Regions from separate parts of the Thalassotalea sediminis genome, predicted to be linked through region 2. Evidence: predicted binding sites of a transcription regulator. Region 2 holds the regulator's gene; each other region holds the start of a gene.
The links. The regulator FliA, encoded in region 2, starts transcription of late flagellar genes. The targets are predictions, from matches to a motif close to CTAAAGNTNNNNNNNNNNNNGCCGATA.
Positions count from the first base shown of each region.

Region 1: QUE09_RS07315 (VC2046/SO_2500 family protein) is a predicted target of FliA. The motif match lies at 6,933-6,959, and genes of this name have one in related genera.
Region 3: QUE09_RS07025 (flagellar protein MotY) is a predicted target of FliA. The motif match lies at 4,152-4,178, and genes of this name have one in related genera.

Region 1 is NZ_AP027361.1:1,614,449-1,625,254, forward strand. Features, by position in the region: gene QUE09_RS07285 (endonuclease/exonuclease/phosphatase family protein) at 1-271, opposite strand, end outside; gene QUE09_RS07290 (TetR/AcrR family transcriptional regulator) at 274-903, opposite strand; gene QUE09_RS07295 (TonB-dependent receptor) at 1,541-4,717, shown strand; gene cdd (cytidine deaminase) at 4,825-5,241, shown strand; gene deoA (thymidine phosphorylase) at 5,252-6,559, shown strand; gene QUE09_RS07310 (hypothetical protein) at 6,609-6,878, opposite strand; gene QUE09_RS07315 (VC2046/SO_2500 family protein) at 6,993-7,523, shown strand; gene yfbR (5'-deoxynucleotidase) at 7,725-8,342, opposite strand; gene QUE09_RS07325 (pyridoxal phosphate-dependent aminotransferase) at 8,355-9,572, opposite strand; gene QUE09_RS07330 (hypothetical protein) at 9,723-10,313, shown strand; gene QUE09_RS07335 (YfiM family lipoprotein) at 10,430-10,806, shown strand, end outside.
Region 2 is NZ_AP027361.1:2,893,250-2,904,055, forward strand. Features, by position in the region: gene QUE09_RS13290 (chemotaxis protein CheW) at 1-229, opposite strand, end outside; gene QUE09_RS13295 (ParA family protein) at 230-1,012, opposite strand; gene QUE09_RS13300 (protein-glutamate methylesterase/protein-glutamine glutaminase) at 1,040-2,143, opposite strand; gene QUE09_RS13305 (chemotaxis protein CheA) at 2,176-4,278, opposite strand; gene QUE09_RS13310 (protein phosphatase CheZ) at 4,292-5,035, opposite strand; gene cheY (chemotaxis response regulator CheY) at 5,063-5,446, opposite strand; gene QUE09_RS13320 (RNA polymerase sigma factor FliA) at 5,494-6,216, opposite strand; gene QUE09_RS13325 (MinD/ParA family protein) at 6,232-7,074, opposite strand; gene flhF (flagellar biosynthesis GTPase FlhF) at 7,107-8,624, opposite strand; gene flhA (flagellar biosynthesis protein FlhA) at 8,706-10,806, opposite strand, start outside.
Region 3 is NZ_AP027361.1:1,553,106-1,563,911, forward strand. Features, by position in the region: gene QUE09_RS06995 (PrkA family serine protein kinase) at 1-509, opposite strand, end outside; gene QUE09_RS07000 (Fe-Mn family superoxide dismutase) at 784-1,365, opposite strand; gene QUE09_RS07005 (Grx4 family monothiol glutaredoxin) at 1,627-1,974, shown strand; gene QUE09_RS07010 (peroxiredoxin) at 2,060-2,665, shown strand; gene QUE09_RS07015 (hypothetical protein) at 2,875-3,252, shown strand; gene rnt (ribonuclease T) at 3,271-3,963, opposite strand; gene QUE09_RS07025 (flagellar protein MotY) at 4,212-5,078, shown strand; gene rrtA (rhombosortase) at 5,110-5,706, opposite strand; gene QUE09_RS07035 (tRNA-uridine aminocarboxypropyltransferase) at 5,838-6,446, shown strand; gene ggt (gamma-glutamyltransferase) at 6,458-8,224, shown strand; gene QUE09_RS07045 (outer membrane protein assembly factor BamD) at 8,273-8,707, opposite strand; gene cysK (cysteine synthase A) at 8,808-9,776, opposite strand; gene QUE09_RS07055 (RDD family protein) at 9,976-10,806, shown strand, end outside.

The DNA of each region.
Region 1 (10,806 bases), 1.3 Mb from region 2:
GTCCAACATTTCCCTTATTATCGATCTCGTTTATCAATAATATATCTGGGTTTATGCGTTGGATAATTTCGGCAATATTTTTAATCTGTTGATTGTTATTTGCTAAGGCGTCTGACAATTCGTCGCCTGTAATGTGCTTTTCACCTTTTTTAACATAGTTTGTGGCATCCATGCTTACGTTAAACGTAGCAACACGAATAGGTTGTTTTGCTTGTACATTTTGGCTTGTCATTAACAGTAGTAAACCTGTAATCGTAGTAAGTAGTTTCATGTTTATTTTATCTCTAGTCCTTTTAAAATAAAGCCTGTAAGAAACTGCGTAACATGCTCTATATCTTCGTCCTCATAATCTGCGCGATTCATTATCGTCAAAATTTGCGTTTCAAAATCAGCGTAGTGTTGCGTTGTAGACCAAATAAGGAAAATCAAACTAACAGGGTCCACTTCTGCCATTTTTCCTTCGTTAATCCATTGCTGGAATACTTTAGACTTCTCTCTAACCCATTTTCGTAAATAAGTGCGCGCAAATTCTTTTAAATGCTGTGCACCTTGGATAATTTCCATCGCATATATTTTAGATGCTTTAGGCTCTTTAAATGACATTCTTACTTTTGCTGCAACAAATTTTTCAATAGCCACTTTGGGGCCATCTTCATATAGAATATCACCAATCCCTTGATCCCACATATCTAATGTTTGCTCTAGTACTGCGTGATAAATATTTTCTTTATTTTTGAAATAATACAGTACATTAGCTTTTGGTAATCCAGCGGTATCAGCAATCGACTGTACCGTGGCACCTTTATACCCATTTGTAATGAACTCGTCTTGCGCAGCATCTAATATCTTTTGCTGGCTTTTAATGCGAATTTTACCTTGCTTTTTCGTTGAAATGTCAGTCATAAGTGTACTTATTATTATCGTTGTCTATTCGGTCGACTATTTATAGCCGCTTACACTACCAGAGATTGTAATATGCATGCAATCTCAACCGCTTAAATTGCGATGTTTTACGTAATTAAGTTTTAGTTAAGTGACAATTATAGCGCTTATTAACTATGATTAACAAAAGTCGCATATTTGCCTTGTATCAAGCATTGTAATATTTTTTTATTACCATTATTTGAATGTTTGGTTATTAAAAAAATATCATTTTAAGCTTGTTAAATATGGCGCTTAAACATTCTGGTTGATAAGTTGACTAACTGGTAAGGTTATATTTTTGTGATTTTTTATATAAATATTTTATTAATATTTGTATTGGTGAAAAAAAATCACTTGAACAGTGTATTTTGCTTAAGCTGTTGAATTTAAAATGGATAACAAGGTTTTTGTAGTGAGTGTAGGTGAAGTTAAATTTGTTATTTAACTTGTATTTATGTCTTATGTGAAATAATGTAATAAAAGTGTAAAAAAGGTCTGGTCTAATTTAAAAGAAAATAAAGACTTTAAACCGTACATTTTGTTGTGCTTTTTGAACACTTGGTCAACAAAATGTATGTCGTACAAAATAAAACATACACCAAGGGAAATTAACAACATGAAAACCCAACGCCTCTCACTTATATCTGGTGCAGTTATTCTTGCGCTTGGATTGTCTTCGCCGGCTATGGCTGATGATACGTCATCTTCTATGCGTGGTAATGTGCTTACTTCGGAAGGTTCGGCCGTAAAAGATGCGACTATTACAATTGTTCACGAACCATCAGGTACTACAAAAGTCTTGAAGGTAAATGAATCTGGTGCGTTCTCTGCTAGAGGTCTGCGCGTAGGTGGTCCATACAGTGTTACAATTGATTCCGATACGCATAAAGATAAAAAACTTGAAGGCATCTATATTACATTAGGTGATGTTTTTCGTATAAATGAAACATTGTCTAGTGAAGATATCGAGCGTATTGCTGTTACTGGAGCCGGTGAATTCTTTGACCCATCTAAAGGTTCATCAAGTATTTTTAGTGGCGACGCATTAACTAAATCACCAGCGTTTAACCGTGACTTAAAAGACATTGTTCGCCAAAACCCAATGGCTGTAGTGGGTAATGATGGTGTTTCGCTATCATTAGCAGGCTCAAACCCTCGCTACAATAGCTTGGCTGTAGACGGTGTAAACTTAAATGATGACTTTGGTTTAGCAGGTAATGGCTATCCTACAGAACGTTCACCAATTTCTTTTGATTCAATTGATCAAATTAGCGTTGCTGTTGCTCCTTTTACCGCGAAAGAAGGTGGCTTCTCGGGTGGTAAAATTAGTGTTGTTACTAAGTCGGGTACCAATGAGTTTCATGGCTCTATGTTTATGGAAAAGGCAAAAGATGCATGGGCAGGAGATCCTGAAAACCCTGAAACGGGTGATGACATTGACTTAAGTTTTGACGAAGAGTCTTGGGGGGCTACGTTAGGCGGTCCAATTATCAAAGATAAATTATTCTTCTTTGCTTCTTATGAAACTTACGAGTCGCCAAGTTCTGTTGATAAAGGCCCATCTGGTGCAAATGTTGCAAATACAGTAGATCAAGTTTCTCAAGCGGAAGTTGATCGCGTTGTTAGTATTGCACAATCAAAATATGGTTATGATGCAGGCAGTTGGAATAATTCTATTCCATTAGAAGATGAAAAATATTCATTAAAATTAGACTGGAATATTAATGTTGACCACCGTACATCATTTACTTATTCACATGGATTTAGTAACAGTGCTGGTAACCAGGGTGCAGGACGTTCTGATGATTTATATTTATCATCTCATTGGTACAACCGCTCAAATGAATTTGACACGTATGTAGGTCAATTATTCTCAAACTGGAACCAAGACTTTTCTACTGAATTCAAAGTGTCATATAAAGAATCGGTGAACGGTCAAGTGCCTTTAGGCGGCTTAGACTTCGGTGAAGTGAAAATTGAAACGATAAACGGTGGAGAAATAATGCTTGGTGCCGATGACAGTCGTCATGCAAACAAGCTTACCAATGAAACATTTCAGGTTCGTGCAAGTGGTGAGTATTTATACGAAGACCACGCGATTTCATTCGGTTGGGAGTATGAATCTGTTGATGTATATAACATTTTTATGCAGCATTATTTAGGATCTTGGTACTTTAACAGCATTGATGATTTTGAAAATGGTGTAGCCGATTGGTTTGAATATCAAAACAACCCAAGTTTAAACCGTGATGATGCAGCAGCGTCATTCAGTTTAAGTAATCATGCGTTATACGTTGAAGATAGTTGGGATATTTCCGACACATTCAATCTAACTTATGGTTTACGATATGAATTAACCACTAACTCAGATAAGCCAAATGCAAACCAAGGCTTTAAGGATCGTTATGGCTACTCAAACGATGAAAACTTAGATGGTTTAGATTTATTTATGCCACGTGTTGCATTCACATGGGATGCTACTGATGAGCTTACTATTCGCGGTGGCTTTGGGCGCTTTAGTGGTGGTCGTCCGAATGTATTTATCTCAAATGCGTTCACAAATGATGGTAGTCGAATAGCGTTATACAGAACATTTGGTGACGCTATTGCTGAAAATACTTTTTTACAAAATGCTGATCCAAATAGCATTCCACAACATGCACAAGATCAAATTGCTAATTCAGTGTTAGGTGGACCAAACTCTAACATTGATATGATTGATCCTAACTTTAAAATCCCAACAACTTGGCAGTATAGCTTAGCAGCAGATTATGTTGCTGATTTCTCTGCGATTGGCTTAGGTGAAGATTGGCGTTTAAGTGCAGAAGTATTATATAAAGATAATGAAAGAGACATGATTTGGTCTGATTTATCACGTACGTTAGATACCTCAAAAGGTAACAACGGTTATACGGTTGAAGGTCGTCCGATTTATACTTTTGCTGATCCAAGCCGAGATGCTCGTGATGTTATGTTAACAAATACCTCTGGTGGTCATTCGTTAATTGAAACCTTTAGTTTAGCGAAAAGCTGGGATAATGGTTTTAAAGCAAACTTCTCTTATACACATTCATCAATTACGAACAAAATTGATGCAACGGGTACTACAACCAATACTGCGTATAACTATAACCCAGTGATAGATCCGGAAAACCCAGAAGTGGGTACATCTGCATACGAAGTTAAGCATAGATTAACGCTTAATTTATCGTATAACACTGAAATCATTGAAGGCTACAACACAGCATTTCATATGTTTTGGGAACGTAAAGCAGGTAGACCATACAGCAACTTACTTGGCTGGAACAATCGTGACGGTATCTCAGGTGAGCTTGACCTAACCAGCGCAAACTTACCATACGTACCAACCGGTGCTGACGATGCTGCGGTAGATTTCGTTAACGGTTTAAGTTACGACGAAGTGATGGCTGAATTTAGTAAAGTAGGTATTTCATCTGGTGGTGGATACGTTGCTAAGAATGGATTCAGAGCGCCGTGGACTACAACGTTGGATCTTAGATTAGAACAAGAAATTCCAGGCTTTATGGAAGGTCACAAAGGCTTAATTTACTTTGATATTAAAAACGCGCTAGCTATCTTTGATAAAGATGCAGCACGTATGTATCAATTGCCATTTGGTCAATCTGCAACAGAAGTTATTGATTATAGCATTAATGATGCAGGTCAATATGTATATGAAAGTGCTAATGTTAGCCAAGGTGAATCGCCTGTTGAGTGGAAAGATCGTGAGTCTACTTGGTCTATGAAAATTGGTATTAAGTACGTTTTCTAAGTTGAGTTAACACACGTTAAAAAGCCAACAGATTATCTGTTGGCTTTTTTTATGGAATTCGTTAAGATAAAACCTGACCAATTGGTTAATTTATTTTAAGGTTGTACATGCAAAAGAATAAGAATACCCCAAGTATTGATGCGTTAGTAGATGCTGCAAAGATTGCTTATAACAGTGCATACGCGCCATATAGTCAATTTCAGGTAGGCGCAAGTTTGCTTACAAAAGATAATCAAGTCTTCAATGGCTGCAATGTTGAAAATGCGTCGTATGGTTTAGGTGTCTGTGCAGAACGTAATTGTATTGCTAATGCTGTTGTGCATGGATGTCAAACCTTTACTCACCTTGTTGTTTACACTGAACAGGAAAAGCTTACGCCCCCTTGCGGTGCTTGTAGACAAGTTATTGCTGAGTTCATGCTTCCAGAAGCAAAAATCACGTCTGTAAATCACTTGAATCAAAGGAAAGAATGGTCGGTAGCCCAACTATTACCGGACGCGTTTTTACCTAGAGACTTAACATAAGGAGTCACTCATGTTACCTCAAGAAATAATACGTCTAAAACGTGATGGTAAGCCACTTAGCACTGTGCAGATAAATTTTTTTGCATCAGGGTTAGTTGATGGTTCATTTAACGATGCACAAGTGGGTGCAATGGCAATGGCTATTTTCCAAAACGGTATGGCAACCGAAGAAGTTATTGCATTAACCGATAATATGATGCGCTCCGGCGATGTTTTATCATGGCCTGAGTTAGACGGCCCAGTCGTTGATAAACATTCTACAGGAGGTGTAGGTGATAAAGTAAGCTTTATGTTAGCAGCTATTGTTGCCTCTTGTGGTGTTTATGTCCCTATGATCTCAGGTCGAGGGCTAGGGCATACAGGTGGTACATCTGACAAATTAGAAAGTATTACCGGCGTAGACATTCAACCAAGTGTTGCACGCTTCAAACAGTTAGTAAAAGAAAATAATATGGCGATTATTACTCAAACTGATCGCTTAGCACCCGCAGATAAAAGACTGTATTCCATTCGTGATGTAACGGCTACGGTTGAGTCTATTCCTTTGATTACAGCGTCTATTTTGTCAAAAAAACTTGCTGCTGGGTTAGATTCTTTAGTTATGGACATTAAAGTGGGTAATGGGGCTATGATGTCTGATCTGGAAAATGCGCAGGCATTAGCCAAATCAATTGTGAGTGTCGCTAATGGTGCCGGCGTTAGTACACAAGCTATAATTACAGACATGAATCAAGTACTAGGGTTTACTGCTGGCAATGCGCTAGAAATGGTTGAAACGGCAGATTATTTAACTGGGGCTAATCGTTGCCCAAGGTTACATGGTGTAACAGTAGAGTTGGCGTGTGCGATGTTAATAAGTGCCGGTGTGACTCAAGACAAAGGCAGCGCTGAAGCTTTAGTTGAAAAGGCACTTTCTTCTGGAGAAGCTGCAGAGCGATTTAACCGCATGATTGCACAATTAGGTGGGCCTGCTGATTTTATTGCCGATCCTTGGAAAATGATGAAAAAAGCTAAGGTAGTTCACGAGATTCTAGCGCCGGTAAGTGGCTACGTCAGTAAAATGGATACACGAGCAATAGGTATGCTAGTTGTGGCGATGAAAGGCGGTAGAACAGCAAATGGTCAACAAATAGATCATAGTGTAGGGTTTGATGCTATTTTACCTATTGGTACGAAAGTAAGTGAAGGTGATGTAGTCGCTCGCTGTCATGCAAATAGTGCAGAAGAGGTTAAACAAGTAAGTCAGGGCTATATCGATGCTTTAACATTTGCTGACAGTGCTCCTGAGCAAACACTCATTTATCAACATATTGTTTAAAACGTCCTCTGAAATTAAAAGCACTTTTTTTGTCTACTCAAAACCACCTCTATGGAGGTGGTGATCGTGCTGTCAGGGCTTCGCCTGTAAAGCTTATTTTTAAAAGTTCAAGTATCTTTTTAATGTTAAATTGCAGTGATGGAGCTTCTCGACACATACGAGTGGTGTGACGAGCATTGGTCATCGGGAAACAATCAATTTTTCCTCCGTAATGCTTATCGGCACACCGACAATATAAAGAGATAAACAATAATTGAAAGTATTTTACGATGAAACTCAGTAAACGCTGAAAGACATAAGCGCCGTTACAGGTAGTCATGTCAAAGCCAACTGATATGCTGGTGGATTATTTACTAAAAACTTCATCTTTTCTATAAAGTTATTTGTTCTTTAGCCGATAGTAAGTTGTCAGCAGCATTGTAGTGAAATAACTTTGACTAAAATAGTAACAACGCATAATCCGCTAATAGAGGAAGCACAATTAGGTCAACGCCTGAATGAATCGGTGCGTACGCCTGGTCATAGCGATTTTTCGTTAATGCTAGCGATGTTAGTTGAAGATGTGCGCATGCATAGTCAGTTTCAACTACCTCATGATGATATCAATGAACCCGAAATAAATGATGACAAGCTCAGAAATCATTTTTCACTGCCTCCCAAAGCACCTATGGCATTAACAGACCTCACGCAAATTTCTCAATATGGTCAAGCTGACTTGGTTGAGCAAGGGTTACTGTCGAGTGTGCATTTATCGAATGCACTTAATGAAAAGGCCATTGCTTTTAGAAATGACAAGCGACATATTCCAAGCAATATTATCGAAAATACAAATCTATACTGCCAACTCAAACATAAAAATGCTGATGCATTGCCGAGTAAACGTAAAGAATTCGATGCTAAGTCTTGGATACAATCATTGCAAAATACTATTGTCAACGCGCCAATTGTTGAACAAATGATTTAATAGCTAAAATTGGTGGTTAAAAATGAGCTAAATTATCACCTCTATAGTTCATTCAATCATGCAACTTATCGCTAACCTTCAATGGTTCAAGGTATTAATTTGGTATATTTACACCTAATAAGTTCTCTAATTACATTAGGTTAGCAGTTAACCTGTTATGATAACTTTCAGCCTCTCTTGATGAGAGGCAAAAGTAGGGCGTTAACAATCTAGCGCTAATTTATCTACGGTGGCTGAACAGGCTGGTAAAAACGTTTCTAAAAAATAACTGACCTCAGGTAAGTCTTGTTTTAATTCATCAAGCTTTCGGCCTAAACGCTCTTCTACATGGTCAAATTCATGGTTATTATGATTAAGCTCATCAACGGCTTTTATATAAGCTACAAGAATGTCAGCGGCCTTGACGAGTGCCTTATATGCTGGATCAACATGATCTTGAACAATAATATCGTAAAAAATGGATTGAAACTCTTCAGGTAATGATTGCAAGCATTCGCGTTCAGCGTGCGATTCAATCTTTTTAAATTCTCTCGCAATTTCCGGATTAGCGTATTTGGTTGGCGAAACAATATCGCCATAACGGGTTTCGCTTGCTTCATGATAAAGCGCTATCGTAGCGGCTCTATCTGGATTGATAGTACCACCAAATTTTTGGTTTTTTATCACCGCTAGCAAATGCGCGACTATGGCTACTTGGTGTGAATGTTCAGCGACATTTTCGGGCTTAACACAAAACATTAACGCCCAACGTTTTATTAAAGGCATGCGGAACATCCATGCTAAAAACGTACTTTGTTTCTTCGATTTTAGCTTTGCCATTAGAGCCCCTTTTTATGCTTGTTTATAGGTACTAAAAAAATGTTTGATCCGTTCTAATGCTGGTATCAGTTCATCTTCATGCGGTAAGAAAACCAAACGGAAATAATTTTTTTGTGAAATATTAAAGCCACTGCCGTGCACGACAAGTATCTTTTCTTGTTTTAGTAAATCAAGTACCATTTTTTCGTCGTTGGTAATGTTAAATTTATCAGCATCTACTTTGACAAATAGATACAAAGCACCCATTGCTGCATTACAAGATAAACCGTCAATTTCATTTATCATCTTATGGGCAATATTACGCTGTTTAATGAGTCGGCCATTCCCAGTAATTAATTCATTGATACTTTGGTAACCACCTAGTGCGGTTTGTATAGCATGTTGGCAAGGGACGTTGGCGCAAAGTCGCATTGAAGCCAGTATATTTAAGCCTTCTAAAAAGTCTTCTGCGTGCAGCTTTGGTCCTGTAATGACCATCCAACCGGCTCTAAAACCTGCGATACGATAATTTTTTGAAAGCCCTCCCATTGTAATGATAAGTACATCACTGGCTAAGCTTGCTGTAGGAATATGCTTTGCGTCATCGTATAAAATTTTGTCGTAGATTTCGTCACTAAAAACAATGAGTTGATGTTTTCGTGCTAACGCTAGTAAGCCTTGTAACACTTCTTCTGAATAGACTGAACCTGTTGGGTTATTTGGGTTAATTAATACAAGCGCTTTTGTATTTTTATTAATTTTGCTTTCAATATCAGCTAAGTTTGGATACCAGTGATTGTCTTCATCACATTGGTAATGCACAGGTGAGCCACCAGATAACGACACTGCTGCCGTCCAAAGTGGATAATCAGGTGCTGGTATTAACACTTCATCACCATCATTTAATAAGCCTTGCATGGCCATAACGATTAACTCGCTAACACCATTGCCAATGAAAATATCATCAACATTTAAGCCAAGAATTCCATTTTGCTGAAAATATTGCATTACTGCGACACGAGCAGAATATATACCTTTAGAGTCACAATATCCTTGTGCTGTAGGTAAGTTGTGAATAACGTCTTTTAAAATATCATCAGGTGCTTCAAAACCAAACGGTGCGGGATTACCGATATTTAATTTTAAAATCTTATGTCCTTCGTCTTCTAAACGTCGGGCTTCCGCCGCAATCTGTCCTCTAATTTCGTAACAGACATTATTGAGTTTGGAAGATTTTTTGACATTTTGCATTATTGACTACTTTACCTAAATTGTGGATTTTAATTACTTCCTATTGTTGCCAATTATTTACAGTATTGAAACAGTTACTTGCATTTTTTTTATAGCCTTTTATCCGAAAGTCTATAATCTTGTTATTAACATAGCTTTTTGGAGGGTGTTATGCCATTACCTCTACTTTGGTTGGGTGCTGCGGCGGTATCTGCATTAGCCATTAAAGAATTGTCTGATGACCGGAAAAAACAACAACAGCGCCGTATTAGGTACGCAAAACCACAGCGTTTGAAAGATTTAGCTAGGCATGAATTTCCTGTGGCTATTTATCCTTCTGACTTAATGTCTACCGAACAAGCCGTAAAACCTGAAATAGGATCTTTAGTCTGTTGTGGCATCGGAGGGTTACTCGATCATACTGGCATATGGGTTGATGATGACACCATTATTGAGCTTGATGGTGAGGGACTTATTAAGCCTATATCATTAGCGCGCTTCACGAAAGAACGTTCAGGTAATCAAGTTTTTATTGCATGTGATTCAAGTGCTAAACCTATTGCGTGCGAATACGCAGCGGAGCGAGCTATTTCACAAATTTACCAATATCGCGACTACCATTTAATTGAAAATAATTGTCATCAATTTATCTGGCAATGCTTTTCACCGAATGGTGAAAAGATCACAACGTTTAAATCATTAAATCTTAAATTAGCGCAAAAATTTGATAAAACAATTTATTGGGATTTACTTGATGCATAAGTCTTTCATGTTTTACTGAATGCAGTACACTATCTTCCATTGTTAATAAACCATTACATAGACTTTTGAAAATACTGCTTCGATCTTTTATAGCGATAGCATTTCTGGGTATATTGGTGCTTGTTACACTGATATTTTCTGCTTTACAGTCTCAACCCAAAAATGTGCAATTACATCAAATATCTCCAGAGGGTGCTAAACAAAGCCAACAGTTACTTAAAAAATTAGTGGCTAGCGGTAAAACGCAAGGGCATCAACAAATACGTATAACAAAAGATGAGTTAGATGGTCTAGCTGCACTACTGCATCGTGCTTTGCCACATGTCGCCGCTAATGCCGTACTAAACAAGCAGCACCTGACATTGTTCTCTACAATTACCTTGCCATTACCAGACATTATTAAACACCTTAATGTATCAATTGTTATATTACCTTCAAAAGAAGGACTAAAAGTTAAGGAGTTTTCTGCCGGCCACTTAACGATAAATGGTCG
Region 2 (10,806 bases):
GTGTTTTGGCGACAATTGTTGGTTGTTTATTCAGAGATTTTGCCGACGTAATAACGTCTAATTGCTTTTCATCAACATTATGGGTAACACTTGCTTGCTGAAGTAATTTATCGAGTTGTTGCTTTTGTTCTTCAACCGGCTCAATTTCTTCTTCAGTTAACAGTTCTGAAAGGTAATTTTGCATTAACCCTTTGCTAGCAGCCAACGAGCCTTTATCTTTAGAAGCCATCTAATGGTGACCTCGATTTTTTTCCAGTGATAGTAAATAGTCTAGCAAACTTTTATACGCAACTACGCCTCTTGTAGAAGATTGAAAGTCAGAGGGTACTTGTTGTGCCTCACTCGCATTCCTAAAATTGGTATCAATAGGAATGACACCATGCCAAACCGTGTCACCATAAACTTCTTGCAGTTTTCGATATGCTAACAGCGATGCCTTTGTGCGTTTATCAAACATTGTAGGAACTATCGTGTAGGTAAATGGTTGTTGTTGCTCACCTTGCATAATTTCGAGCGTTTTCATCATTCTATCTAGCCCTTTAAGTGCTAGAAACTCTGTTTGAACAGGTACAATAATGCGATCCGATGCCGCAAGCGCATTGACCATAAGCACACCTAATACAGGAGGACAGTCCATTAAAACAATATCGTATTCACCTTCTAATTGTGTAATCGCTTTTTTCAGTACAAGCCCCATTCCGCCTTTAGCACCTAATGCTCGGTCTAAAGTAGCAAGCCCCATTGTGGCAGGTAAAATATCAATATTTTTATATTTCGTAGGGCAAAGGCTCTGCATAATTTGTTCTTTCGTTGACACTTGAACAAACAAGTCATATACACTGAGTTCGAGCTCTTCTGACTCTATACCAAAATAGTAGCTTAAAGAGGCATGCGGATCTGTATCAACAAGCAATACGCGTTTGCCGCGTTCTGCTAGCAGCCCGCCTAACGCAATCGTTGATGTTGTCTTGCCAACACCACCTTTCTGATTTGCAACTGTCCAAACTAACAAGCTATCACCTACTTAGCACCTGAGTACTTATCCGTATTGAATCTCTTTTAAAATGGCTTTAGGAAACTCAAGAAGCGGTAAATCTAACGTAGATATGCCTGCTGAAGCCACTGCCTGAGGCATACCATATACAACACAAGTTTCTTCATCTTGTGCCCAAATAGTTGCTCCTTGAGCTTTCAGCATTCTTGAACCTTCACGACCATCTGACCCCATACCTGTCAAAATAATGCCGAGTACGGAACCTGAAAACACTTTCGCTGCTGAACCAAAACTTACATCTACGCTAGGTTTAAATGCAATTCTATCTGTCTCATCAACGACAACCTTTAATTTGGCAAACGAGTCTTTACCTTCAATTAACATTTGCGTACCACCAGGCGCTAAATAGGCGACACCTGGCTTGAGTACATCACCATTTTCAGCTTCACGAACTTCTATTTTACATAAACTATTTAAGCGCGTAGCAAAAGCTTTGGTAAATGCGCCTGGCATATGCTGAACCATCACTATCGGTAATGGAAAATCCGCAGGTAGTTGCGTGAGAATTTTTTGTAATGCTACCGGACCACCTGTCGATGTGCCAATCGCAAGTAATTTATATGCTTTACCTGACGCTCTAACACTAGCAGTAGCTTTTGGCTGTGTTGGTCTGGCGTTTATGCTTGTCGTACTGGGTGTGACTAGCGGTGTTCTAGCGCTTGGTCTAGCTCCAATACGACGAGCTCCGCCTCTTTTACGAGCAATTTCTAATACGCGCTCTCTGAGTACGCTACCAGCATCACTTTTAGTATTAGCAATTTCGTTAAATTTCTTTGGAAGGAAGTCAAGCGCACCTGCATCGAGTGCATCCAATGTTGCCTTGGCGCCTTGATGCGTTAATGAAGAAAACATCAAAATAGGAATTGGAGAATGCTTCATTATTTGCTTAACAGCTTCAATGCCGTTTAGCAACGGCATCTCGATGTCCATCGTAATAACATCTGGCTTCAAAGTCTTTGCTTTTTCTACCGCTTCGATGCCATTAACAGCAACATCTATAACCGTTAAGTTCTTATCGTTATTAATTATGTCAGTGACTCGTCGTCTAAAAAAACTTGAATCATCAACAACCAGAACTTTATAGGTCATTTAATATCTCTTTTGCGTGTTGTTATCGTTAATTATGAACGCAATTTCTTATTTACGGCAGATTTTTTTGCATAATATTTAAGCATACTAGGCACATCAATTATCAAGGCAATGCCACCATCACTTGTAATAGTTGCACCTGCCATACCAGGCGTACCATGTAATAAGCGGTCAAGGGGTTTAATAACTACTTCCTCTTGACCAATTAAGCTATCTACGACAAACCCCACTTGCTGTGCGCCAATTTGCACAATAACAACATGACCTTTATCGCGTGGTTTTTCCTGAAAATCTCTAACTAACCACTGATCAAGATAGAATAATGGTATCGCTTTCTCTCTTACTATAATGGTAAGTTGACCATCAACAACATTTGTATTTGTTAGGTCAAGATGGAAAATTTCATTTACCCCTGCAAGCGGTAAAGCAAACGTTTGTTCACCAACAACAACCATTAAAGTAGGTAATATCGCAAGCGTTAGTGGCACTTTTATCTCAAGTACCGTACCAATACCAAGTTCAGAATCAATGTTAACCGTGCCGTTTAACTGAGTGATTTTTGTTTTTACAACATCCATCCCTACGCCTCGCCCTGAGACCTCAGAAATTTCAGTTTTTGTTGAGAAACCTGGTGCAAATATTAGATTGAATGCATCTTGATCAGACATTCTTGCCGCAGCATCTGCATCGAGCACACCACGTTCAATAGCAATTTCTTTTAATTTTTCGGCATTCATCCCTGCACCATCATCTCTAATGGTTAACAGAATATGATCACCTTCTTGTGAAGCCGATAAAATAACGGTGCCTTCTCTCGGCTTACCGTTTTCTTCACGCACGCTTGGTATTTCAATACCGTGATCAACAGAGTTTCGTACTAAATGCACCAGTGGATCGGCAAGTGCTTCAACTAAGTTCTTATCTAAATCGGTTTCTTCACCCTCTAGAATTAACTTAATCTCTTTATTCAAGCTACGAGCAAGGTCACGTACAACGCGCGGAAATCGGCCAAAAACCTTTTTAATTGGTTGCATGCGGGTTTTCATCACCGCACCTTGCAAATCGGTTGTTACGGCATCCAAATTAGACACAGCTTTGGTCAGCTCTTCGTCTTCTTTTGTCATGCCTAGGCTCGTCAAACGATTACGCACTAACACCAACTCACCGACCATATTCATAATTTGATCAAGTCGTTGCGTATCAACCCGCACCGTAGTTTCACCTTGTGGCGCATTTTGCTTGTCTGCTGGCTTTTTAGCTGGCGCATTTGCTGCAGGTTTAGCCGCAGCAGCAGGGGTAGGTTTTTCTACAGGTTTAGGCGTTGGTGCCGGTGCTGCTGTTTTTGCGGCTTCAACAGGTTTTTGATTGCCCGTTTGCGGCGCATTACCCTTACCATGAATTTCATCTAATAAGCTTTCAAACTCGTCATCATTTATTTCGTCGCTATTCGTAGACGCTTTACTCGCGCCTACATTAGATGCAAACGCACCTTGACCATGTAATTCGTCTAATAAGCTTTCAAACTCATCATCTGTTATATCATCACCAGAACCTGCCGCGCTTGATTTTGGCGCTTCAGGTTCAGTTGCTGCTGTGGGTGAACCACCACCATGAAGCTCATCTAATAATCGCTCAAATTCGTCTTCGGTCATTTCGTCTGACGACGATGCAGCATCTGAGGGCTCTGGTTCAGTCGGCGCTGCTGCTACGGGTTCTTCCACTGCAGGCGCAGCTTCCTCAGCGCCTTCTGGTACACTTAATCGGTGCAATTCTGCTAACAACGCTGGGTCTGCTGGTACTAATGGTTCACGCGCTTGTACTAAAGCAAACATATCGTTTACCGTGTCTAAGCCTTGCAGAATAACATCCATTAGTTCAGGCGTTACGCTTCGTTGGCCGTTTCGCAGAATATCGAAAATATTTTCCGCACCATGACAAACGTCAACGAGTTCAGTTAATGCTAAGAAACCTGCGCCGCCTTTTACCGTATGAAATCCACGGAAAATAGCATTCAATAAATCAGCATTATCTGGATCATTCTCTAACTCTACGAGTTGCTCAGATAAGCTTTCAAGTATTTCACCAGCTTCGATCAGAAAGTCTTGAAGAATTTCTTCATCTGCTTCGTATGACATCCAGCAACTCCTATTAGAATCCTAAACTCGATAAAAGATCATCAACATCGTCTTGATCGGCAACTACGTCATCGCGTTTATCTTTATTGACGATTGGGCCTTCAACTAGGTTTTCACCCACAGACGGTTTACTAGTATTTTCCATGCCTTCACTTGTGACACCAAAGGCTGTCAGCATATTAATTAAACTATCTTCAACTTCACGAACAAGATCAATAACTTTACGTATCACCTGCCCAGTTAAATCTTGGAAATCTTGCGCCATTAACACGTCTGTCATAAGACCATGCATTCGTGTTGTTTCACGATCCGTTGTTTTTAGCAGTGCATCAATATCATGGCATAACGATTTAAACTCACCCACATCTAAATTGTTGTGCATAAGCTTGGTCCACAGCGGTTTTACTGTGCTAATTTGATGTTGAATTGTGTCGACCACCGGAAAAATTGACTCAACCGCGTCCATGGTTTTATTTGCGGCATCTTCCGTTCGACTGATAACATAATTAAGTCGCTCTTTGGCATCAGGTATATCCGCGGTAGCTAAATCATTCAATCGTGAATCTAATTGAAAATTCATCAATGAATCATGAAGTTGACGTGTTAACTTACCAATTTCGGCGAACAATTCAGAATTGATTGGATTTTGAATTTCTGCAATCAATTCATCTGCTTTTTCTTGTTGATCAGTTTCTAAATACTCAACCAACAGCTTTGCCTGTTCCAATGAAACATGGACACTGTTATTTATACTCATGCAACGTCCTTACGCAACAATTCGTTATTAACCTAAACGCTCGAAAATCTTATCAAGTTTAGTTTTTAACGTAGCCGCAGTAAAAGGCTTGACGATATAACCATTAACGCCTGCTTGTGCAGCCATTACGATTTGTTCTTTTTTCGCTTCCGCTGTAACCATCAATACCGGTATATGCGATAAGCTAGCGTCTGCTCGTATTGCTTTGAGTAAATCGATACCTTGCATCCCTGGCATATTCCAATCTGTCACAACAAAATCAAAATCACCTTCTTTAAGCATCGGTAATGCAGTACTGCCGTCATCTGCTTCTTGAATATTAGTGAAACCTAAATCACGTAATAAGTTTTTTACGATACGTCTCATTGTTGAAAAATCATCAACAACAAGTACTTTCATATTTTTATCCAAGGCACCCTCCAGGGACTTATTTCAAAATGCTTATAAATATATTGTACTTAACTTTGCCAAGATTGCATACGCGCTTTTAACCGATGTAATGCTTGACTATGAATTTGGCTGACTCGAGATTCGCTAACATCAAGGACTTGACCAATTTCACGTAAATTCAATTCTTCATCATAATACAGAGACAGTACTAAAGCTTCTCGCTCTGGTAAAGTAGTTATACACTCTGATAATGATTTTTTAAACACTACATGTTCTATATCTTGATATGGATCAGCATTGTTTTTATCTTCAAAGCTTGAGACCGCGTCTTCACTCACGCCCAAATCATCGATGCCAATGATTTTGCCACAATTTACTTCGTTAAGAATATGATGGTACTCATTCAGCGAAATATCAAGTTTTTCAGCAACTTCAACATCAGAAACATCTCTACCTAGTTCTGATTCGAGTGTTTTTATGGCATCACTCACCATTCTGCTGTTTTTATGTACTGATCTTGGAGTCCAATCACCTCGACGTATTTCGTCAAGCATTGCACCACGAATACGAATACCAGCAAAGGTTTCAAAGCTTGCGCCTTTGGTATTATCAAAGTTATTTGCAGCTTCCAACAAACCAATCATGCCTGATTGAATCAGATCATCCACGATAACGCTGGCTGGAAGTCGAGCAAGGAGATGATATGCAATACGCTTTACTAAACTGCTATGTTGTTCAAGCAACGCAGTTTTATCTATTTGCGAACCGTATGCACTGGCTTTAACCAAAATTGCTTACCTTTCGTGTTAGCTTTCAATTAGCTGTTCTATAAAAAACTCTAAATGACCAGAAGCATGATTCGGTACTGGCCATTTAATAATTTTATTGGCTAGCGCTGTAAATGCTCTTGATGCAGGTGAATCCGGAAAAGCTTCAACAATAGCTTGCTGTTTTCTTACTGCTTTACGAATATTCTCATCAAAGGGAATAACCCCTACAAGCTCAAGCGCAACATCTAAAAATCGCTCCGAGACCTTTGATAACTTACCAAAGAGTTGTTGCCCTTCTTTTGGGCTGCGTACCATATTTGCAACAACTTTAAATTTAAATACTTCGTGATCTCTGCTAAGCAATTTCATGAGTGCGTAACAGTCAGTAATAGAGGTAGGTTCATCACAGACAACTAATAATACATCTTGGGCTGCACGTGCAAAGCTCAACACCATATCTGATATGCCCGCTGCTGTATCAACGATTAAAACGTCAAACTGCGTTTGCATATCGCTAAAGGCGCGAATTAAACCTGCATGTTCTGATGGCGTAAGATCAACCATTGATTGCGTACCCGATGTAGCCGGAATAATTTTTATCCCTGCGGGGCCTTCTATGATTATATCGTCAAGTTCACACTCGCCTGACATGACATGTGACAAGTTGCGTTTTACACGTAAACCCAACATTACATCAACATTTGCCAAGCCTAAATCGGCATCTAATACGAGAACTCTTTTTCCAAGTTGTGCTAGGGCAATAGACGTATTAAGTGACACATTTGTTTTACCAACACCACCTTTACCACCAGAAACTGCTATGACTTTTATTTGGTTTTGCTGTTGCATTTTTCGTAAGCCACTTGCCTGATCTATCATTCACATTACTCTAATTAAACATCAAAAATATTTTACATGCCAACTGCCATTGAGTTTGGCATTGGTCGCCACGAATTGTGGCCATTCAATTTCGTTGCAAGTCTATCTGCAAGCGTAACCAACTTTTCAGCATTTGCAACTTTAATATCTTCTGGAACTCTTTGTCCATCAGTAAGATAACCTATTGCGAGACCATTTTGTATAGAAGTTGCAATTATTTCACCAACGCTCAAGCTTTCATCAAGTTTTGTATAAATACAACCCGCTAGTGGTACTTTTTTAAAGCGGTCTACATTTTCTTGCATAACACGTTGTTGTGTATTTGCTGATAATACCAAGTAGTTGCGAATTCTAACACGAGAGCTTGCGAGTAAGTTAGTTAGATGTTCAGTTAAGCGCATGTCTCTTTGGCCCATACCCGCAGTATCAATAAGGACTAACTTCTTGTTTGAGAATTGTTGCAATAATGTATCTAGTTCAGCACCTTCTTTCGCAAGTTTAACTTGGCAGCCAATAATTCTGCCGTAGGTCGTCAACTGTTCAAAACCAGCAATACGATAACTATCTGTAGAAATCATTGCTACTTGATCTGCACCATGAATTTGCGCAAAACGTGCAGCCAACTTGGCTATTGTAGTGGTTTTGCCTACACCTGTTGGGCCGACAAGCGATACTACACCACCGCGATGAATGATTTCATTATTGGTAGTATGCAATTGACTTGCAAGTAATTGTTTTGCTTGCTGCCAAGCTTCTGCTTCATTTTCATAATGAGGTAAGTAACTTGCTACTTGATCAGCAACGTCTTCTGTAATGCCCATCGCCATTAAACGATTCACTAAAAAGGCTTTCGCTGGGTTTTTCTGTGCCATGTCTTGCCACATTAACCCAGAAATTTGATGTTCAAGTAATTGACGAATAGATGACATTTCTTGACGCATCGCTTCTATCTCATCAGACGCATGCGTCGGTTTAACACTCGCTTGTGTATTAACAGGTGCAACGTCATTATTAAAGTTCGCCGCTGGCGCTTCCTTGAGATCGCTTTGTGTAGACGTTTGGCTTGCCATCGCATTTTCACCAGATTCTACTGTTGGGGCTACTTGATGTGCACCTTGCTCTAACCGATCGGTAAAATTCTTTAATTGTTGCTCTATATCTAAGGCATGTTGCTGTTGATGTGCTGGAGAAGTTTGCACAGGTGTCGCTTTTCCGGCCGATGACTTTTGCTGACGTTGTAGCAATGCAGCAAGGCTATCAGCAGGTGGTTGAGATGACTCAGCAACATCTTGTGGGGCAACAGTAGCTGAACGTTGTTCACTCATTTGTTGTTGGCCAATTGACACGACATCGTTAGAAATTTCACGTGTAGATTGAGGTACAGCTTCAGGTGCAGTAGGTACTTGTTGACTGTAATCCACTGCCGCCATTAATTCGACACCCTCAGGAATTTTTTTATTTGACATGATGACCGCGTCAGCACCTAACTCATGCTTTATTTGCTCTAAAGCAGTTCTCATATCTTTTGCAACAAAACGTCTAATCTTCACGTTGACCCCTTACCGACACATCACGGCGTTACTTGTCTAAATTGTTAATGCTTCGACGATGTTCAATCCAAATAAACGTGCTTACTGACCAATAGAACTGACAATCTTAATCTGTTTATCGTCAGGTACTTCTTGATAAGAAATAACACGTAAGCCTGGAATCGTGTATTTAACAAACTTAGCGAGTACAGTGCGTAACATTCCCGAAGTTAGCAATATTGGCGTATCCCCTTCCATTTCTTGCTGTTGTGCACCTTCGGTAAGCGACGTTTGTAATCTTTCAGCTAAGCCAGGTTCTATACCTGCACCATCGTCTCCTGCCATTTGCATTGACTGGTGCAACATTTGTTCCAACTCTGGTGACAAAGTTATGACGGGTATCTCTTGAACCGAACCAACAAGGTCTTGAATAATAAATTTCCGTAATGTAATACGCACTGCTGCTGTTAAAATATCTGTATCTTGACTTTTCGGTCCATACTCAACAAGTGTTTGAACTATGCTACGCATATCTCTAACAGCAACACCTTCATTCATTAAGTTTTGTAATACTTTGACCACCGTGCCTAACGTCAATACTTCAGGAATAAGCCCTTCCACAAGTTTCGGATAGTTTTTAGCAAGCATATCAAGTAAATTTTGAACCTCTTCATGCCCAAGCAATTGTGCTGCATTATTCGTCAGTACTTGGCTTAAGTGGGTTGCCAGTACCGTTGCTGAATCCACTACGGTATAACCTAACGCTTGTGCTTGTTCACGTTGTGCTTGAGTAATCCACACTGCATCAAGACCAAACGCGGGATCTTTTGTCGCGATACCATCAAGTTTTCCATACACTTGACCAGGGTTGATGGCAAGATCGTGATCATGTCGAATTTCTGCTGCGCCTACTGTTACACCCATTAGTGATATTTGATAAGAATTAGGATCTAAGTCTAAGTTATCGCGAATGTGTACAGCCGGCACCAAGAAGCCAAATTCTTGAGAAAGTTTTTTCCTAACCCCTTTAATACGATTTAATAGTTCACCGCCTTGTCCTTTATCAACAAGTGGAATTAATCGATAACCAATTTCTAAGCCAACAATATCAACTGGGTTAACATCATCCCAGTCTAGTTCTTTAACTTCTTGTTGTTTTTGAGCCGTTTCTACTTCAGCAACTTCTTTCGCTTTTGCTTCATCGTCTGCTTTGGTTTTCTTAAATTTAGTAGTGAGATACGCACCGCCAGCAATTAATACTGCAAAGGTTAAAAAAGCAAAGTGTGGCATACCAGGTACGACACCCATCACAAACATTACAGAAGCAGCGATATAAAGAGATTTTTCTTGGCCCAGCTGATTGCTTACTTGAGAGCCCATGTCTTGGCTAGTATTTTGACGCGTTACAACAATTGCCGTAGCTACAGAAAGTAATAACCCTGGAATTTGCGCCACTAAACCGTCACCAATAGTCAACAATGTATACACTTCAACCGCATTATCAAAAGTCAAATCATGTTGCACCATACCAATGACTAACCCGCCAATAATATTAATAAATAATATAAGAATACCGGCGATGGCATCACCCTTTACAAACTTACTTGCACCATCCATCGAACCATAAAAATCAGCTTCACTAGTTACTTCGATACGGCGTTCACGCGCTTCTTCAGCGTTAATAAAGCCAGCATTAAGATCGGCATCAATTGCCATTTGCTTACCTGGCATTGCATCTAACGTGAAACGCGCTGTTACTTCTGATATACGACCAGCACCTTTAGTAACAACAATAAAATTAATAATAATCAAGATTAGAAAGACCACTAAGCCGACCGCATAATTGCCACCAATAACAACAGAGCCGAATGCCTCAATCACTTTACCCGCAGCATCTGGTCCCTCATGACCTTCTAAAAGTACAACCCTTGTACTTGCTACGTTTAGTGCTAACCGAAGAATAGTTGCAATAAGTAATACGGAAGGAAATGAACCAAATTCTAATGGTTTTAGAGTGTAAACAGTGATAAGAAGCACCACGAGCGCAAGCGCGATATTGAAAGAAAAGAGAACATCTAACAACATTGCAGGCATGGGTAAAATAACCATACCAAGAATCGCTACAACCAGAAGGGGTGTTCCCGCTCCGGCAAAAACGCTAAACTTCTTTTGTTTTAATTGATTGAAATGTGCTGCTAATTGC
Region 3 (10,806 bases), 1.3 Mb from region 2:
CGCTCTGGAATGTTGTATTCTTCTAACAGGATTTTACCGTCGCTATTTTTATCAAAAAGACAGAACGGGTGATCATTTACTGGGCTTCTTTGGCCATTCGCACTGAGCACATAAATAGGTTCCAGTTGCATCAATGCTTTTAGTTTTTCTGCGAGCGAAGATTTACCCCCTCCGACGGGACCCAGTAGGTATAAAATTTGTTTCTTTTCTTCTAGTCCTTGAGATGCATGCTTTAAATAGGACACGATTTGTTCGATTGCTTCTTCCATGCCATAAAATTCTTTAAATGCAGGGTAACGAGCAATAACGCGGTTTGAAAATATACGAGACAACCTAGGGTCAGTTGCTGTGTCTATCATTTCAGGCTCACCAATTGCTGACAGTAAGCGCTCAGATGCACTGGCGTAAGCCATTTTATTTTCTCTACACATTGAGAGAAATTCTTGTACGGTACAACTTTCCTCTTGAAGCTCGTCATATCGAGATTGATAGTGTTTAAAGATACTCATAACCGTCTCCTCGAAAAAGTACTTAATTGCATTGACGAGATTGCAGTCAGGAAACGGGCTTCGTTACCACGTTAACTAAATTTACCAATGCTTGCCAAGGCATTTAAAAGTCTGGGTTTTTAAAGTCCTACTTTAAGCTTAGTACGGATTTTTCAAGATGATAGATTTTATCGTTGGAAAAATGTAACTGTAATATTTCCTCCTTGTTTGGCGAATGCTAGACACAAAAAAGCCAGTGTCAAAAAACACTGGCTTTTAAAATGATTAGGATTGATTATGCAAAGTTAGCTGAAGCAAAATCCCAGTTAATAAGTGCCCAGAATGCTTCCAAATAGCTTGGACGAAGATTACGGTAATCAATGTAGTATGCATGTTCCCATAGATCTACTGTCATTAATGGTGTTAAACCACTATCTGTTAACGGTGTTGCAGCATTAGAGGTGTTAACAATATCTACACCACCGTCAGCTGTTTTCACTAACCATGTCCAGCTAGAGCCAAAGTTGTTAACGGCTTTGTCATTGAAAGCTGTTTTGAATGCTTCAAATGAACCAAATTTTGCGTTTATCGCGTCTGCAAGAGCGCCAGTAGGCTCACCACCACCGTTAGGACTTAAGCTATTCCAATAAAAGGTGTGATTCCAAATTTGCGCTGCATTATTAAACACACCACCTTCTGAAGATTTTACGATGTCTTCTAAAGATTTACCTTCAAAATCAGTACCTTCAATTAAGCCGTTTAATTTTACTACGTAAGTATTGTGGTGCTTACCATAGTGATACTCTAAAGTTTCTTGTGAAATATGTGGAGCAAGAGCGTCCATCGCGTAAGGTAATGCTGGTAATTCAATAGCCATTTATATTCTCCAGGAATTGATTAGAAAGATTTATTTTGCCCTAAAATAAATTAGTAGTTTGAATTTAAAATAATCCGAGTAAAATACTCGGGTATTCTTAATTATGCATAGTGTACTCAAATTTATAGGTATTGCTAGCCCAATATTCAAGGCTAACCCCTTTTATTTAAATATTTTTTATTATTAGTTGTTACATCATTGAATAATGACAAGGTAATCTCCACTATGTGTTGTGTTAGCGTAAAAATATAGAGGTATAGAATGGATACAGTAGAACGTATTAAACAGCAAATCGCAGAAAATAGTATTTTGTTATACATGAAAGGCTCTCCTAAGTTACCGAACTGTGGCTTTTCGGCACAAGCATCACAAGCCTTAATGTCGTGCGGAGAAAAATTTGCGTATGTTGATATTTTACAAAACCCAGATATTCGTGCTGAATTACCTGTATATGCTGATTGGCCAACATTCCCGCAACTATGGGTTGAAGGCGAGTTAATTGGTGGCTGTGATATTATTATTGAAATGTTTCAGCAAGGTGAATTGGCACCACTTGTAAAAGAAGCCGCTGAACGTGCAGCAGCGAATGAACAAACAGAAGAAAAATAATTTTTAAATTCGGTTGAATTTATATCTGATGCCTCAATACTAATGAGGTGTTAGTAAACATACATAAATAACATTGGAGAATAAAATGAGTGTATTAGTGGGTCGTCCAGCTCCGGACTTTACGGCAGCAGCGGTATTAGGTAGTGGTGAAATTGTAGATAACTACACGTTGTCAGAAGCAATTAAAGGGAAAAAAGCTGTTGTATTTTTCTATCCTTTAGACTTTACATTTGTTTGTCCATCAGAGCTGATCGCATTTGATCACCGTATTGAAGAATTTAAAAGCCGTGGTGTTGAAGTGATTGGTGTTTCAATTGATTCACAATTTTCACACAATGCATGGCGTAACACTCCAGTAAACGAAGGTGGTATTGGTCCAGTTCAATACACATTAGTTGCTGATGTTAAACATGAAATTTGTCAAGCGTATGATGTAGAGCATCCTGAAGCAGGCGTTGCATTCCGTGGTTCATTCTTAATTGATGAGGAAGGTAACGTACGTCACCAAGTAGTTAATGATTTACCATTAGGTCGTAACGTAGACGAGATGTTACGTATGATCGACGCATTACAATTCCACCAAGAGCACGGCGAAGTATGTCCAGCAGGTTGGAATAAAGGTGATAAAGGTATGACTGCATCTCCAGACGGCGTAGCTTCATACTTAACAGATAACGCTGATACTTTATAAGTTATCATTGTTATGAAAAACCGGCATTTATGCCGGTTTTTTTGTCTTTAATAAAAAGCAGCATAAACAATTACTGAATAAGAAAACACGGCTTGCGTTCACACTCTCTTTTATGAGAAGTTAGAAATGTGGTTAATTTTTGTCTTAATAAGCAAAAAGTTAAAAACCCTTCTATTATTAACTGGTAGTAGTAAAAGTTAAGGAGCAACATGCAGTTACCGCAGCCTATTTATGAAAACTTACCTTATTTTTACTTTATTATCAGTGGCGCACTTGTGTCGATGGGAGATAAGAGTCAGGTCTTTATTTTTTCTGCTGTTATTTTCTATGCCGCCGCTTGTATCGTATTGGTGAAAAGATCTGCATTTCGTAGACTGGATAAACAATATCGTAAAAGTAACAAACATTGGTTACCTGAACTCATATATGAGTACTTGCCTTTTGTGTATGTTGCTATTGGCATCTTCATCTTGCTTATAGGCATTCAAGGAATATTACAGTTTGTTGCTTTTACACTTATCGTTTGGGCAGTGAGGAACTTAATTTGCCGTAGGCAAAATCGTAATAGAAGGCAATCATTATTTTAATAATTGCCAGGAATAACCTTAGTTTTCTGCTAGTTCTTTCTCGTCCACTGGTAAAGGCCAGCCACCTAATGTTTGCCATTTGTTAACGATATGACAGTATAATTGTGCTGTTTTTTCTGTATCGTATAAAGCCGAATGTGCTTCTTTATTATCAAAATCAAGGCCTGCAGCCTGACAGGCTTTTGCCAATACAGTTTGTCCGAGCGCTAAGCCTGCAAGAGTGGTGGTATCGAAGCTAACAAAGGGATGAAAAGGTGTGCGTTTAATTGAGCACCGTTCAGTGGCAGCATTAACAAATCCTAAATCAAAAGCGGCGTTGTGAGCGACCATAATTGCGCGTTTACAGCCTGCAGCTTTCATCTTTTTTCGAATTAATTTAAAGATAGCTTTTAATGCTTCACTTTCTTCAACCGCACCCCTCAAAGGGTTTGTTGGGTCGATACCGGTGAACTCTAATGCGGCGGGCTCCAAATTAGCACCTTCAAAAGGTTCAATATTGAAATGAATGGTTTCGTCTAAAGACAATAAACCAGTGCTTTCATCAAAAGTGAGGGTTGTTGCAGCTATTTCTAAGAGCGCGTCTGTCTGTGCGTTAAATCCTGCGGTTTCAACATCTACGACAACAGGAAAGTAACCTCTGAAGCGATCGGCAAACTTAAAAGATGTTAAAGGGGCTACGCTCTGATGTTCACTATTACTCTTGATGGTCATTAATTACTGGTTTCTTTATGTTAATATTTGCCGATATTATCGCAGATAATTTTACTGAAAACTAACGCACTTTTAATTCAATATCCAATCTATGTAGTAATGATGTTTACTTAAGTCACTAAATTATATGAATGCTGGATGAAAATTATACATTCAGACAAACAAACGCTAATATGAGTAAATAGTTTGTAAAGAAATTTTATTGTCTGCCGATAAAGGTTTTAAGCCAAGAAAATTGAATAGTGATTATGAAAAAAATACTTATTGCTGCATCAATCGCCTTATTTGTAAGCCAAGCAAATGCTAGTATTCGCCAATATCAAGCAGATATTGCAAGTTCAAAATGGCAACTTGTTGATGAATCTAGACTTCAGTGTACGTTGGCTCATCAAATTCCAAATTATGGTGAAGCTAAGTTTTATGCAAAAGCCAATAGAAATTCTAATATGATGTTTGAGTTAGATATGCTTGGGCTACCTGATAATTATTCATTAGCGGAAGTGCGTACGGTTGCCCCTAAGTGGCGTCCTGGTAGAGCAGGTAGAACACTCGCTAACATGAAACTACATAAGCAATTTTCGCCCGATTTACCCAAGAAAGTAGCGTGGACCTTATTAACCGAACTTGAAAAAGGTATGTCGCCAACGTTTTATTACAATGATTGGTATAATGATCACGATAAGGTATCAGTAGGGCTGTCAACGTCACGGTTTCATAAAGCATATCAAGAATTTGTTTCATGTGTGGGTAACTTATTGAATTACAGCTTCGATGATATTTCATACACCGTGTTAAATTTTGAATTTGGTAGCGATAAATTTACCAAGTCTTCTAAACGTAAAATAAACATGATCCGTGAATATCTATCATTAGATCAAGAACTCGAGATTGTTTTGATAGATGGCTTTACTGATAGTTATGGTGGCAGAAATACAAACCAAAAAACCTCAGAAAAACGTGCCAATAAAATTCGTCAGTACTTTGTTGACAATGGTATTGACCCGAGTCGAATAGAAGCAACAGGTTACGGAGAAAAACGGCATATTGCATCGAACCAAACCGTGTTAGGTCGTGCGAAAAACCGTAGAGTAGTGATCAGGATGGATAAGCCATAATAGACAAGGTTTAGTATTGAAGGCCTCTATGTTAAGAGGCCTTTTTTTTGGTCCGCTGTATATTTTCATAAAATATGAAGAAACAGAAACCCGCTACTACGCCCCATAAATGTGCATCAATTGCAACATCAGCATTTATCATACTTGCTACTTGTTTACTGGCGCCAAAGAGTTGTTCATGGGTCACTTTTACAATTAAGCCAATAAGTAAAAGGTAACCTGTTTTATCTTTATTTTTAATGTCATGTAATGTGCCCCATAAAAATACGGCATGCAATACACCAGATAAGCCAACATATCGCACTAACTCCGGTGAACTTATATAAACACCAGTACTTACGACAATTGCAGAGAAGAAGAGTAATACTGGAAACATTACGCCATGATGAAAACGACGGTGCAATAAAAAAAGTAATGCTAATGCTGCCATATTTAGTAACAAGTGATTAAAATTTGTGTGTAATAAGTGACAGGTTAATAAACGCCATAATTGACCATTTTCAAGAGAAGAACGTTTAAATTCAAAGAGTTGATAAAAATATTCATTAAATGTATACGCGACGATGCAGACAATAAAAAGTAAAATAGGGTAAAGATCTGTTTTGCGCAGCGTTATGAGTGATTGCATAAGTTAGATAGCATATAGTTATTTAGCAATTATCATACATTGAGTGTAACTAAGGTGCGTGATAATGTGTCGTTGTTTTTACCTAGTTCGTTAGTTTCTGATTATCATGAATAAAATACAAGCACTTATTTATGTCTAGAGTTATCTGTCAGCGTTGTCAAAAGCCACAAGTAAGCTGTATTTGTCAGCTTTTCGTTGCAGTTGATAATGATATTGACGTGATCGTGTTACAGCATCCAAGTGAAGTAAAGCAGAATAAAGGGAGTGTTACGCTTTTAAAAGAGTCGTTAAGCCACTGTACTGTTATTCAAGGGGAAGTATTTTCAGATAATGCAATGTACCAAGCATTAGTTACAGATTTAAGCGCGGAGACAGCATTATTGTATCCGAGTGACAAAGCTGTACTTGCGAATGAATTGACAATGATAAGTGCTCAGGAGGCGACAACAAAAGTGCAGATTAAACGGTTGATTTTACTCGATGGTACCTGGAAAAAAGCTTATCGTATGTATATGTCAAATCCAGCATTACATGACCTGAACCATTTAACACTGCCTGATGACATCGAATGTATGTATGAAGCGAGAAGTACAAAGAAAAAAGGTGCTTTATCTACGTTAGAAGCAGCCTGTCACGCGTTGTCACAGCTCGAATACAATGCTATAAAATACCAACCCTTATTACATAGTTTTAAGCGCTTTAATCAACAGCTTTTAGCTAATCGACCACCACTTTCATGAGGACATCGCTTTTGTTTAAGTTGTATCATTTTAAATCCTTCGCTTTTAGCACCTTTTTGCTGTGTAGTACCTACCAAAGTTGGGCTGGGTCAAGTAAAGTTCAGGTACAAGAAGACCGAGAGCCGGAAGCTGCAACTGGTATTATTGCTAAAGAAGCCGTGATAGCTGACAAATTTATGGTTGCAACGGCAAACCCTTATGCAACACAAAGTGGATACAATATTTTAAAGCAAGGTGGTAGTGCGGTAGATGCCGCGATTGCAGTGCAATTAGTCTTAACATTAGTGGAACCTCAGTCTTCAGGCATTGGTGGTGGCGCGTTTATGTTGCATTGGGACAAAGAAAAGCAAAACCTTACAACGTTTGACGGCAGGGAAGTGGCACCAAAGCATGCTACATCAGATATATTTTTAGATAAAAATGGTCAAGCGATCCCATGGATTCAAGCTGTGGTAGGCGGTCGCTCTGTTGGCGTCCCTGGAGTTCTTGCTGCTTTAAAGCTGGCTCATGAAAAGCATGGAGTACTACCTTGGAAAGCACTATTTACTGACGCAATTGCATTGGCTGAAAATGGCTTTCGTGTTACTCCTCGTTTACAAAAGCTTGTAGAAATGCAATATAACCCTGGCATTACTAAACTCGAAAGCATTCATCAGTATTTTTTTCCTAATGGTAAGGCGATTCAGGCTGGAGATTTACTGGTCAATAAAAAGCTTGCTAAGGTATATAGAAGCCTCGCAGAAAAAGGTATAACGCCATTTTACCAAGGTTGGATTGCTAAAAGCATTGTTAATGCCGTACAAAATTCATCGATAGCACCAGGTAAACTTTCAATCGATGATTTAGCAAACTACCAACCGAGGGAAATTTCACCTGTTTGCGGTAATTATCGCCAGTATCAAGTTTGCGGCATGGCACCACCAAGCTCTGGTGGAATTGCGGTTATCCAAATATTAAAGCAACTTGAACCCTATAAATTAGGTGAGCTACCATTTTCTGATGCCAGAACGGTACATTTATTTACGCAAAGCTCAAGGCTCGCATTTGCTGATCGTGCAAAATATGTAGCAGATGACACTTTTGTTGATGTGCCAATAAAAACACTGGTTAGTGACGATTATTTAGCAAGGCGTAGCAAACTTATCGATGTTAAAAAAGATATGGGAAAAGCTACCGCTGGAGAGTTACCTAATGTTGCTCAACGTGGTGATAACCTCTCTATGGAATTACCTTCAACTAGCCATATCTCAATTGTTGATGCAAAAGGCAATGCGGTATCGATGACGACAAGTATTGAAATGGCTTTTGGTTCAGCAGTAATGACTGAAGGGTTTATTTTGAACAACCAGTTAACGGACTTTTCATTAGCGCCGATAATGAATGGTAAACCTGTTGCTAATCGCTTAGAAGCAAATAAACGCCCGAGAAGCTCTATGGCACCAACCATGGTTTTTGAAAAGGATAAATTAAGGCTTGTTGTAGGCTCCCCAGGTGGAAGCCGTATTATCAATTATGTAGCGCAGACTATTATGGGCGTATTAGATTGGAAGCTTGATCCACAACAAGCGATTAATCTGCCAAAAATAACCAATAGAAACCGAATCACGGCATTAGAAAAAGGAACGTCAATTACACAACTAGCTAGTGCGTTAAGAAATAAAGGCCACAAGGTATCTATACGTGATTTAAATAGTGGTGTTCAAGCGATTGTGGTTGATGATGGTAGCCTTATTGGTGGCGCAGACCCTAGGAGAGAGGGGACTGTCAAAGGAGAATAATAAAAAGGCCTGTTCAGCAGGCCTTTTTACATGTGATGAGGTCAAACGTTAAAATGGATCTTTTAAAATTTTATCAATAACCCAAGTATCGTCTTTTTGTATAAGTGAAATACGCTTAACATCTTTAAGTATTTCATCATGGTACGTTCCATTGAAATATACCGTTATAACGGCGGCATCTTTAAATTGTTCTCGCACTTTTACACCTGTATCGTCAGGCTTTATCTCTACTTTATCGTAAGACATATTAAACAAGTGACGAGCAACGGCACTTGGCGATTTATAATGTAAGATGATTCTCGCTAACTTAGGTGAACATACAGAAGCAGCCTTTTTAACATCTTTTTCATTATAAAGGGCATGAAAAAAAGCAATTGCAATTTTTTCAGGGTTGTCTAACTCTTTTATTTCATCTTTGTTACCACCGCAAGCTGTCAGTAACATAAGACAAGGCAGAATGATAGCGACTAAATATTTTTTCATAACAATAGGAACATAAAATAATATATGACTTGCAATCATACATTATTTTAGCCAATAAAAAAGGCGCTATAAGCGCCTTTTTTGTATTAGTTACCAGTGTTTACTGAACTAACTCTTTATCTGAAAACGTATCTGTGAATAAAGCACTCGATAAGTAACGCTCTGCTGAGCTTGGTAAAATTACCACAATATTCTTATCTTTGTTTTCAGGCTTTTCAGCTAAACGCTTAGCAGCAACGACTGCAGCGCCAGAAGAAATACCAGCTAAGATACCTTCTTGTTTCATTAATTCATGTGCCATCGCCATTGCATCTTCATTAGATACTTGCTCGACAGCGTCAATGAGTTCTAAATCTAAATTTCCTGGGATGAAACCTGCACCAATACCTTGTATTTTATGAGGGCCAGGCTTGAGTTCTTCACCGGCCATTTTTTGACTAATAACAGGTGAATCAGTAGGTTCAACAGCAACTGAAAGAACGTCTTTACCTTTAACTTTTTTTAAGTAACGACTAACACCCGTAATTGTGCCGCCTGTTCCTACACCCGCCACAAAAATATCAACATTGCCGTCAGTGTCTTCCCAAATTTCAGGGCCAGTAGTTTTTTCGTGAATTTCTGGGTTTGCTGGATTATCAAATTGGCCTAATAATACGTATTTATCAGGTGCAGAATCCTTGATTTCTTGAGCTTTAGCGATAGCACCACCCATACCTTTTGCACCATCTGTTAACTCCAACTTAGCACCTAATGCTGCCAATAATTTACGACGTTCTAAACTCATTGTCGCTGGCATCGTTAGTGTAATTGCATAACCACGTGCTGCAGCAACAAAGGCAAGTGCAATACCTGTGTTTCCACTTGTTGGCTCAATTATCTCTTTGCCTTCAACAAGTTCGCCACGCTTCTCTGCATCCCAAATCATGTTTGCACCAATGCGGCATTTAACGCTAAAACTTGGATTGCGAGCTTCTACTTTTGCAAAAACGTTTCCAGAGGTAACGCGGTTAAGTTTTACAAGCGGCGTATTACCAATTGCAGTTGAGTTATCTTTAAAAATATTCGCCATGTGCGCATCCTTTATTCTTGCTTAGTCAAACTAGACAAGCTTTTCGAATTAATAATCGTTAATACATTTGTTATTTTAGTATTCTACAGATTAATAGTAGACTTAATTAAAAGAAACAGAAGTGCCGATTCGTTATATCTTATATTCTAAAAAGTAATAGATAAGTCACTTATTAAACAAAAAGAATAATACTAAGCTTATGGATGAAAAACAAAAGATCACAACTTCTCCTGCAAATGATGGCATACAGCAGGCTTCAACACTGACTAAAGAAGAAACGCGCACAATTTTGACGCCATTTGCATTTGAAATAAACAAGACATTATTTGGTTTACCATTAGCCGTGCCATGGAAAAGGGCACTGGCGTTGCTTATTGACTTTATTTTTATCGCTATACTTGCAGAAACACCAGGTGAACTTCTAGCATTCTTAGTTGCATTGACCTTCTTTCGCTTAGGCAGTAAAAAGCGAGCACAAGCAATGGGTAAAAAAATGGGGCTTAGGCGTGTATTGCTCCGGTTTATCGGCGTAATTATTATTTTTGTTGTGCTAATTGATGCAGTACCCCCAATGTTTTCTGCGGATTATTGGCAATCAGAAACTGTAGAGACCACACAAACTGAGGTTGCGTCAACGACAGACCTTAATTCGTCTATCGCTGAAGAAACATTCTATAAAGGCGTAGAGTGGTCTAAGGGCGTTATTAAAGACTTAGGTCTAAGCTTTGGTTGGGCGGCTCTTTATTTCTCAGTGTTAACGGCAATATGGCATGGACAAACGCCCGGTAAAAGGTTACTGAATATTCGCGTGGTTCAATTAGATGGTACACCTTTGTCGGTGTGGGATAGCTTTGGTCGTTATGGTGGATATGGCGCAGGTTTAGCAACAGGGTTACTTGGCTTTTTGCAAATTTATTGGGATCCAAATAGACAAGCGATTCACGACAAAATATCGTCAACAATTGTCATTGATGTTATCGCAGCAGAGCGACTTGAACATCCAGCAAAAAGTGCTGGATTTAGTAACAAA